Regions from separate parts of the Kitasatospora sp. NPDC058170 genome, predicted to be linked through region 1. Evidence: riboswitches for the same ligand, from Rfam matches in the RefSeq annotation. Region 1 holds a riboswitch; each other region holds the start of a gene.
What was found. A riboswitch is a leader RNA that binds a small molecule or an ion and turns the genes downstream of it on or off. The one in region 1 is predicted to bind thiamine pyrophosphate.

Region 1 (3,268 bases):
AGGATCTCCACCCGGTCGCCCGTCGCGAGCCGCGTGAGCGGCCACGAACCACGGGGCACCACGGCCTCGTTGAGCGCGGCGGCGACGCCGGAGTTGGCCTGGCTGAGGGCGGCCACCACCTCGGCGAGGGTGGTCGTGGCGGGCACCTGGCGGGGCTCGCCGTTGACGGTGAGTTCGATCTCGCTCATGCGGGGACCTTCGTGGTGAAGCGGGTGGGGGAGAACGGTTCGGCGAGCTCGGGCGTCGTGCCGGTGGCCAGGTACTCGGCGACCAGGTCGCCCGTCACCGGGGTGAGCAGGACGCCGTTGCGGTAGTGCCCGGTGGCGGCGACCAGGCCGGGCAGTGCGGTCGGACCGAGCAGCGGCGCGTTGTCCGGCGAGCCCGGGCGCAGGCCGGCGCAGGTCTCCACCAGCGGCAGCTCGGTGATGCCGGGGACCAGCTCGTGGGCGTCGCGCAGCAGCTCGTACACCCCGCCGGCGGTGACGGTGGTGTCGTAGCCCTGCTCCTCGCTGGTCGCGCCGATCACCAGCTCGCCGTCCTCGCGCGGCACCAGGTAGAGGTGCTGGCCGCGCACCACCGCGCGGACGTTGCGGGAGAGGAACGGCCGGTAGGGCGCGGGGACGCGCAGCCGCAGGATCTGGCCCTTGACCGGGCGGATCGCGGGCAGCACGCCCTCGGGCAGACCGGGCAGCAGATGGCTGCGGGGGCCGGCGGCGAGCACGACCTGGTCGGCGGTGACGCTCTCGCCGGTGGACAGCCGGGCACCGACCGCCCGGTCGCCCGCGACCAGCAGCTCGACCGCCTCGGCACGCCGGACGACGACGCCCGCGGCCTCGCCGGCCAGCAGCAGAGCGGTGAGCAGCCGGCGGCCGTCCACCTGGTGGTCGTCGGTGACGTGCAGGCCGCCGCGGACCCCGGGGGCCAGCATGGGTTCGAGCTTGCGGGCCTCACGGCCGGTCAGCCAGTGCGAGTCCAGGCCGAGCCGCCGGTGGAAGGCGTGCAGCTCGCGGAGCTCCTCGCGGTCGTCGGAGTCGAGGGCGACGGCGATGGTGCCGCACCGGCGGTAACCGGTGTCCTCGCCGCCGCTCGCCTCGGTGAGCTCGGCCGCGAAGGCGGCGTACCGCTCGTTGGAGGCCATTCCGAGGCGCAGCAGCGGCTCCTCGCCGTACTGGAGTTCGGTGACCGGTGCGAGCATGCCCGCCGCGACCCGGGCGGCGCCGCCGCCGGGGTCCAGGTCGACCACGACGACCCGCAGCCCGCGCTGTGCCGCCCGCCAGGCGACGGCGAGGCCGATGACGCCCCCGCCGATCACCAGGACGTCGGCGTGGGTACCCGGTGCCAAGCGTGTCAAAGTCGCTCTCTCCCTTCGCCGGAATGACCCGGATCAGGTTCGGACGGTCGCGGGCCGTGCCAGCCCGCCTCTCAGCCCGGTTCGCCGGGCTCCCGTGATGGTGCCCCCACCTTAACTCCGGGGGTTGCCGCCGCCGAAGGCGCGTACGAGGGGTGGACAGCGCCCGCCCCGGGCCCGTCCGGGGGCCGCCCCGGGCGTCCGGGGCGGCTGGGTACAGTGACGGCGTGGGAGAGCTGAGCGGGACGGATCGGGTGGTCGTCGTCGGTGCCGGGCTGGCCGGGGCGCAGTGCGCGGCGGGGTTGCGGCGGGGCGGCTGGCAGGGGCGGATCGTCCTGGTCGGCGAGGAGCCGCACGCGCCGTACGACCGGCCGCCGCTCTCCAAGGAGGTGCTGCTCCGCAAGGCCGACGCCACCACGCTCGACATCGACCTCCCGCAGCTGGGCGTCGAGCTGCTCACCGGCCGCCGCGCCACCGGCCTCACCCCCGGCACGCCGCACACCCCCGGCATGCTGCACACCGACGACGGCGACCTGCCGTACGACGCCCTGGTGATCGCCACCGGGGCCGCCCCGCGGGCCCTGCCCGGCGCCGAGCGCGCCCATGTGCTGCACACCCTGGACGACGCGCTGGCCCTGCGCGCCCTGCTCCGGCCCGGCCTGCGCCTGGTGCTGGTCGGCGCGGGCTGGATCGGCGCCGAGGTGGCCACCGCCGCCCGGGCGGCCGGCTGCGAGGTCACCGTGGTCGAGGCGGGCCCGGCGCCCGTCCCCGCCGCACTGCCCGTCGAGATCGGCCGGGCGATGGCCGCCTGGTACGCCGAGGCCGGGGTCGCGCTGCGCTGCGGCGTCGGCGTCGCGGCCGTGGAGCCCGGCGCGGTCCTGCTGGCGGACGGCTCGCACCTGCCCGCCGACGAGGTGGTGGTCGGGATCGGCGCCCGCCCGGCGACCGGCTGGCTGGCCGGCTCCGGGGTCGCGCTGGACGCCGCCGGGGCCGTCCTGGTGGACGAGCGGCTGCGCACCGGCCTGCCCGGGGTCTTCGCGGCGGGGGACTGCGTCAGCTACCCCTCGGCGCGCTCCGGCGCCCGGCTGACCGTCCAGCACTGGGACCACGCGCTGCAGTCGGGAGAGGCGGCCGCCGCCTCCGTGCTCGGCGCGCACGCGCCGTACGACCCGGTGCCGTACTTCTGGTCGGAGCAGTTCGGCCGGATGGTGCAGTACGCCGGACGGCACGGCGAGGGCGACGAGCTCGTCCACCGCGGCTCCCCGCAGGACCCGACCTGGGCGGTGCTCTGGCTGCGCGACGGCGCGCTGCGGGCCCTGCTCACGGTGGACCGCCCGCGCGATCTGACCCAGGGGCGGCGGCTGATCGAGCGCGGCACGGCACTGGACGCGGCCCGGGCGGCGGACCCCGCCGTGCCCCTGAAGTCGGCCGTCGCGGGGTAGCGCGGACGGGCGTTTGGTGCGCGGCGGGCCGCGGAGGTGGCAGTCTGGTGGCGTGAGTGAGATCGAAAGCAAGATTGAATCCCTGGTCACCGAGTGGATGTACCTGCCCGACATCTCGGAGCAGTGGGGGGTGCGGGTCACCGAGGTGCGCGACCTGGTCAAGAGCGGCGGGCTGATCGCCGTCCGGCGCGGCCCGAACAGGTCGCTCCAGGTACCGGCCGCGTTCATCGACGGCACCGGGCTGGTCAAGCACCTGTCCGGCACCCTGACGGTGCTGCGCGACTGCGGGTACAACGACGTGGAGATCCTGGAGTGGCTCTTCACCGAGGACCCGTCGCTGCCCGGCAGCCCGATCCAGGCACTGCAGGAGAACCGCGGCACCGAGGTGAAGCGCCGCGCCCAGGCGATGCTGATCTGATGGCGGCGGACACCCTGCGCCGGCGGCTCGCCGACGCCCGGCTCTACCTGTGCACCGACG
Region 2 (3,268 bases), on a different contig from region 1:
GGCGAACTCCTCGGACTTGGCCTGCATGCCGGCCAGCGCCTCGGCGTCGAAGCCGGAGGCGACCGCGCTGGAGCCGTCGCCGTGCTCGTCGCGGATCTGCTGGGAGATCTTCATCGAGCAGAACTTCGGGCCGCACATCGAGCAGAAGTGGGCCGTCTTGGCGGGCTCCGCGGGGAGGGTCTCGTCGTGGAAGGAGCGCGCGGTCTCCGGGTCGAGGGCCAGGTTGAACTGGTCCTCCCAGCGGAACTCGAAGCGGGCGTCGGAGAGAGCGTCGTCCCACTCCTGGGCGCCGGGGTGGCCCTTGGCCAGGTCGGCGGCGTGCGCGGCGATCTTGTAGGTGATGACGCCGGTCTTCACGTCGTCCCGGTTGGGCAGCCCCAGGTGCTCCTTGGGCGTGACGTAGCAGAGCATCGCGGTGCCCCACCAGGCGATCATCGCGGCGCCGATGCCCGAGGTGATGTGGTCGTAGCCGGGGGCGACGTCCGTGGTGAGCGGGCCGAGCGTGTAGAACGGCGCCTCGTCGCAGATCTCCTTCTGGAGATCCATGTTCTCCTTGATCTTGTGCATCGGGACGTGACCCGGGCCCTCGATCATCACCTGGACGTCGCGCTCGCGGGCGATCCGGCCCAGCTCGCCCAGAGTCTGCAGCTCGGCGAACTGCGCCTCGTCGTTGGCGTCGGCGATGGAGCCGGGCCGCAGGCCGTCACCGAGCGAGAAGGTGACGTCGTAGGCGGCGAGGATGTCGCAGAGCTCCTCGAAGTTGGTGTAGAGGAAGTTCTCCTGGTGGTGCGCCAGGCACCAGGCGGCCATGATCGAGCCGCCCCGTGAGACGATGCCGGTCTTGCGGCGGGCGGTCAGCGGCACGTAGCGCAGCAGCACGCCGGCGTGGACGGTCATGTAGTCGACGCCCTGCTCGCACTGCTCGATGACGGTGTCGCGGTAGACCTCCCAGCTCAGGTCCTCGGCCCGGCCGTCGACCTTCTCCAGTGCCTGGTAGAGCGGCACGGTGCCGATCGGCACGGGGGAGTTGCGCAGGATCCACTCGCGGGTGGTGTGGATGTTGCGGCCGGTGGAGAGGTCCATGACGGTGTCGGCACCCCAGCGGGTGGCCCAGGTCATCTTCTCCACCTCCTCCTCGATCGAGGAGGTGACGGCGGAGTTGCCGATGTTGGCGTTGATCTTCACCAGGAAGTTGGTGCCGATGATGGCCGGCTCCACCTCGGGGTGGTTCACGTTGACCGGGATGACGGCCCGGCCGCGGGCCACCTCGGCGCGGACGAACTCCGGGGCCAGGCCCTCGCGCAGGGCCACGAACTCCATCTCCGGCGTCACGGTCCCGCGCTTGGCGTACGCGAGCTGGGTGACGGCCGCGCCGCCGCGCCCCCGCAGCGGGCGGCGCGGCCGGCCGGGGAAGACCGCGTCCAGGTTCCTCAGGTTCCCCCCGCGCGGCGAGGTGTGCTTGATCCCGTCGTCCTCGGGGCGGGCCTCGCGGCCGTCGTACTCCTCGACGTCGCCGCGCTGGCGGATCCAGGCGTCGCGCAGCGCGGGCAGGCCGCGCCGCACGTCGGGTTCGTACGCCGGGTCGGTGTAGGGCCCGGAGGTGTCGTACAGGGGGACGGTCCGGCCGTTGGTGAGCACGACCTCGCGGTACGGGACGGCGAGGTCGGGGCGGGACCCCTCGCGGTAGGCCTTGCGCCAGGCCGGGGTCGGGTAGCCGGTGGCGGTGCTGCTGGCATTGCTGCCGGCGGTGCTGTTGGCGGTGCTGCCGACGGCGGACGTCCGGGCAGACTGCGGCTGTCCTTCAAAAGCGGTCATCAGACCTACTACTCCCTACGCCGGCATTACCCGGTCAGGTTCCTGCGGTCGACGCAGCGGTTGGCACGTACACCGACGTGCCGTTCAGCGCCCTCTCAGCCCGGTGCTCCGAGCTCCCGTGTCCGCAGGCGGTGTTGCCTGCGCATGACGTCCAACACCGTAGCGAGCGGATCGCCGCTGGTCCAGACGGGTTCCAGCCAGTGGGAAGGGCTGACACACTGGCGGCATGGTGGGGGCTACCGGTCGGGTGACCGGAAGGATCGGTCCGGGTCTGGTCGGCGAGGTGCTGGTGCACGTCCGCGAGCGGCAGGGCACGGAGGCGTTCCTCGCGTACCCGGCCGTGCCCGGCGAGGTGCTGCCGCTCGGCACCCCGGTGGTCGTGGTGGAGTACCAGCCGCCGCGCACGGTCTACGTCGCCCACGCGCTGGGCTGACACCGTGTCCTGTCACCAGCCGTCCGCCACCCTCCTGCCGGTCTCCTGACGCAGCCTTGACGCGGTCTTGACGGTCCTGGAGCGAAGTCGGGACGAAAAGTCCTTCCCACTGATCCACAACAGGCGCAGAATCCTGCTGCCACCGCGTTCCGCGCCATCCTGCAACAGAGCGCAGCCACGGAACCGGTGTGCCCTGAAGGGGGAATTCGCCGATGCTGATCGGCATCGCGGGGGCGGTCGTCGCCTCCATCGTCATCCTGATCGTTCTCTTCAAACTCATGTGGCGGGTCGCCGAACCCAACGAGGCCCTGATCATCTCCGGCTCCCGGCACCGCGCCGAGGGGGTCGGCGAGGGCCTGGGCTTCCGGGTCGTCACCGGCCGGGGCACGCTCGTCACCCCGGGCGTGCAGGTGGTGCGCAAGCTCTCCCTCGACCTGAACGAGGCGGACCTGGACGTCGAGTGCGTGACGTCGCAGGGGATCCCGGTGCACGTCAAGGGAGTTGTGATCTTCAAGGTGGGCGACGACACCGTGTCGATCGCCAACGCGGCCCGCCGCTTCCTCGACCAGCAGCAGATGATGGGCCACCGGGTCCACAACGTCTTCGCCGGTCATCTGCGGTCCATCGTCGGCGGGTTGACGGTCGAGGACATGATCCGCGACCGCGAGCGGCTGACCGGGGAGACCCGTGCCGCGTCGGGCTCCGAGATGGAGAAGCTCGGCCTGATCATCGACTCGCTGCAGATCCAGGAGATCATCGACCCGACGGGGTACATCCAGAACCTCGCCGCCCCGCACGCCGCCGCCGTCATGCGCGACGCCCGCATCGCCCAGGCCGAGGCGGACCGCCAGGCCACCGAGGCCGAGCAGGAGGCCTTCGCCCGCAAGGCCGAGGCGACCCGCAACAGCGGTATCCAGCAGGCCGGTTACCAGGCCGAGCTGGAGACCGCGACCGCCCGCGCCATGCAGGCCGGACCGCTGGCCCAGGCCGCCTCCCGGCAGGAGGTGGTGGTCCAGGAGA
Region 3 (3,268 bases), on a different contig from region 1:
GGTACACCGCGAAGCCGAGCGCCCACGGCAGCAGCATCATCCAGCGGGACGGCGCGTCGTCGGCCAGGTTCCAGCCGCGCCGGCCGGCGCCGAGGAAGTAGTCCACCGCCAGCACCGCGAACATCGGCACGAACACCGAGCCGATCAGGCCCAGGAAGGCGTAGTACGAGTCGGTGAACTCGGTGATCTGCAGTGCCAGCACGGTGATCAGCAGGCCGGTGCCGCCGGTCAGCACCCGGCGGTCCACCTTCGGCAGCAGGTTGTGGACCGACATCGCCGTCGAGTACACGTTGGCGAAGGACTGGTCGGTCTCGCGCAGCACCAGCACCAGCAGGAAGGCCCAGCCGGCCCAGACGCCCAGGAAGGAGTCGAAGATCCGGGTCGCGTCGCCGCCGGACTGCAGCAGCGCGAAGAGGCCGAGCACGTAGCACCAGATCTGGGCGACGGTGTAGCCGGAGAAGCTGCCCCAGAACGCGGCGCGCGGGGTGCGCGAGTGCCGGGTGTAGTCGGCGGCCAGCGGCACGAAGGAGATCGAGACGGCGATCATCGCGTCGGTGGCCTTCAGGAAGCCGTGCCAGTTGCCCGCGCCCGGGTCGGGCACGCCCTGGCGGCCCAGCTGGACGGTGAAGTACACCATCGCGACCGCCACCGCTCCGGCCACGAAGCGGCGCAGCACGGCGATCGCGCCCAGCGGCCAGATGGTCAGCGCGGTGGTCACCGCGCCCGCCAGCACGACGAAGAGCCAGCGGTAGCCCTCGGTGTGGGCGACGGTCTGCGCGCCCATCGCGATCACCAGCAGCTCGTACACGCCCCAGCCGATGCACTGGACGATGTTCAGCACCGTCGGCACGTACGAGAGGCGGGTCCCGAACAGTCCGCGCAGGTTGGCCATCGCGGGAGCGCCGGTACGGGCGCCGATCAGCGCGGCCACGCCGAGCATCGCGGTACCGACCACCGTGCCAACCACGATCGCGGTCACGGCGGCGGCCAGGGACAGCTCGCTGCCCGGGGCGCCCAGCACGGTGGCGGCGGTGGTGAAGCCGATCAGGCTGACGCCGAGGTTCATCCAGAGCGCGAAGTGGTCCCGGAAGCGGAGCGTGCGCGGCGGCTCGGTGTCCAGCACCAGCGGGGCCTCGACCCGGGCCCCGGCCTGCTCGGGCCGGTCCAGCACCGCGGTCGAGGTCGCGGCGGGTGCGCCGGCCGTGGAACCGGGCGCGCGGCCGTCGGCGTCCGAGTGAACGGCCGTGGACGGTTCGGGGAAATCCTTGGACGCGGACGCGCCCGAAGAAGAGGATGGCGAAGCAGGCGGCATGGCCGATACTCCCTACGCCGGCATTACCCGGACAGGTTCCGGCGGTCTGCGCCCCCTCGACGATCCGTCCACGGATTCCGTGACGTACCGTCGACCAGCGCACTCTCAGCCTGGTCGGTCCAAGCTCCCGCGTGTCAGTTTGGAGCGACAGGCTAACCGGCGGGGCGGTGAACGCCAAGGCCAGACGGCCTGCGGTCCGCATCGCGGGACGTCAGGGGTGTCCGTCGTGGACGGAGTGAACGGCGCGCCGGGGGGCGTGCGCCGGTCCGTCCGGGGCCCGCTCGTGGGTCTGCTCGTCGGTCTGCCCGCGGGGCTGTTCCGGTGGCCTCACCGGTGCCCCGGGCCGGTCTGCCGGGCAGGTCGCCGGGCAGCTCGCCGGGCAGGTCTGTCGGGGCGGGCTAAGGATTCTTATGAGTTCTTCAGAGGGGTCCTTACGGCAATCGAATCGGGTGTGCGAAAAACTATGGTTCTTGGTCCTGTCAGCTATGGAGGTCGTCCGTGAGCACCGAGCGCGAGGTTGGGTCCACCGGGCCGCAGGGGGAGCAGCCCTCCGGCGGCCAGGGGGTGGCGGGCCCTGCTCATGACGGTCCGGCGCAGCAGGCCGCGTCCGTCGCCCCCGCCCCCGGGGCGGCGCCCGTGGCCGACCAGCCGGTGACCGGGACCGCCCCGGCGGCCGCTCCCGAGGCCCCCGTCGCCGGCGGGTTCACGCCGACGCTGGCGTTCAGCAAGGTCAGTGCCCCGGAGCCGGTCGAGGCCCCGGTCACCCAGGCGCCCCCGGTGGCCCCGGTCGGGTCCGGGTACATCGACGCGCCGCCGCCCGTCCTGCCGCCGGCCCCGGCCGCGCCCGTCGCCCCGGCGCCGGTCGCACCGGTCGCGCCCGCGGTGCACGCGGTGCACGAGACCAACCCGTACGCGACGCCCGCCGCCCCGCTCGCGGCCGCGCCGCACGACCCGTACGGCCCCCCGCCCGCCCCCGGAGCGCAGGCCGCCCCGGGAGTGCCCGGGGCGCACCCCCAGCACCCCTTCGGCGCGGGCCAGCCGCTCGGCGGCTGGGGCCTGCACGACTCCACGGCCGGCGGCGCGGCCGGCGCCGGTACGCCCGGCGGCCCCGGCTACCCGGGCGGCCCGCTCGGCTACCCGGCTGAGTACCCCGGTGCGCCCGGCCCGGGCGGCCCCGGCGGCCCGAGCCGCAAGCGCGGCGGCCTGGTCGCCCTGATCGCCGCTGTCGCCCTGGTCGCCGGTGTGGCCGGCGGCGCGGTCGGCGTCGCCGTCGCGGACCGCAACGACCGCAGCGTCAGCGCCGCGGACGACCACCGCAGCACCACCGTCCAGGCCAACAACCCGCAGAAGAGCGAGCCCGTCCCCGGCTCCGTCGCGGGCATCGCGCAGAAGGCGCTGCCGAGCGTCGTCACCATCAAGGCGCAGGGCAACGGCGAGTCCGGCACCGGCACCGGGTTCGTCTTCGACACCCAGGGCCACATCCTGACCAACAACCACGTGGTCGCGCCCGCGTCCAACGGCGGCAAACTGACCGTCAAGTTCGCCGACGGCAGCACCTACGGCGCCTCCGTGCTGGGCCGCGCCGAGGGGTACGACGTCGCCGTCGTCAAGCTCGACGACACGCCGAAGGGCAAGCTCACCCCGCTCCCGCTGGCCGACTCCGACAAGGTCAACGTCGGCGATGCCACCATCGCCATCGGTGCCCCGTACGGCCTGGAGTCCACCGTCACCACCGGCATCATCAGCGCCAAGGACCGCCCGGTCGCCTCCGGCGACGAGACCGGCGCCCAGTCCTCGTACATGAACGCCCTGCAGACCGACGCGTCGATCAACCCGGGCAACTCCGGCGGCCCGCTGCTCGACTCCGGCGGCGCGGTGGTCGGCATCAACTCGGCGATCCAGTCCAACACTTCCAGCACCGGCCGGGCCGGCAGCATCGGCCTGGGCTTCGCCATC

Region 2: linked by a shared signal. The riboswitch ahead of thiC (phosphomethylpyrimidine synthase ThiC) and the one ahead of thiO (glycine oxidase ThiO) in region 1 are both predicted to bind thiamine pyrophosphate.
Region 3: linked by a shared signal. The riboswitch ahead of ACFVVX_RS21390 (purine-cytosine permease family protein) and the one ahead of thiO (glycine oxidase ThiO) in region 1 are both predicted to bind thiamine pyrophosphate.

The regions. Positions count from the first base shown of each region.
Region 1 covers NZ_JBHVUV010000001.1:496,832-500,099, forward strand. Annotated here, with positions in the region: gene thiS (sulfur carrier protein ThiS) at 1-188, opposite strand, end outside; gene thiO (glycine oxidase ThiO) at 185-1,342, opposite strand; TPP riboswitch at 1,345-1,457, opposite strand; gene ACFVVX_RS02275 (NAD(P)/FAD-dependent oxidoreductase) at 1,576-2,790, shown strand; gene ACFVVX_RS02280 (Rv2175c family DNA-binding protein) at 2,843-3,208, shown strand; gene thiE (thiamine phosphate synthase) at 3,208-3,268, shown strand, end outside.
Region 2 covers NZ_JBHVUV010000002.1:286,765-290,032, forward strand. Annotated here, with positions in the region: gene thiC (phosphomethylpyrimidine synthase ThiC) at 1-1,815, opposite strand, end outside; TPP riboswitch at 1,811-1,945, opposite strand; gene ACFVVX_RS04225 (hypothetical protein) at 2,042-2,248, shown strand; gene ACFVVX_RS04230 (SPFH domain-containing protein) at 2,461-3,268, shown strand, end outside.
Region 3 covers NZ_JBHVUV010000018.1:145,720-148,987, forward strand. Annotated here, with positions in the region: gene ACFVVX_RS21390 (purine-cytosine permease family protein) at 1-1,312, opposite strand, end outside; TPP riboswitch at 1,305-1,453, opposite strand; gene ACFVVX_RS21395 (S1C family serine protease) at 1,811-3,268, shown strand, end outside.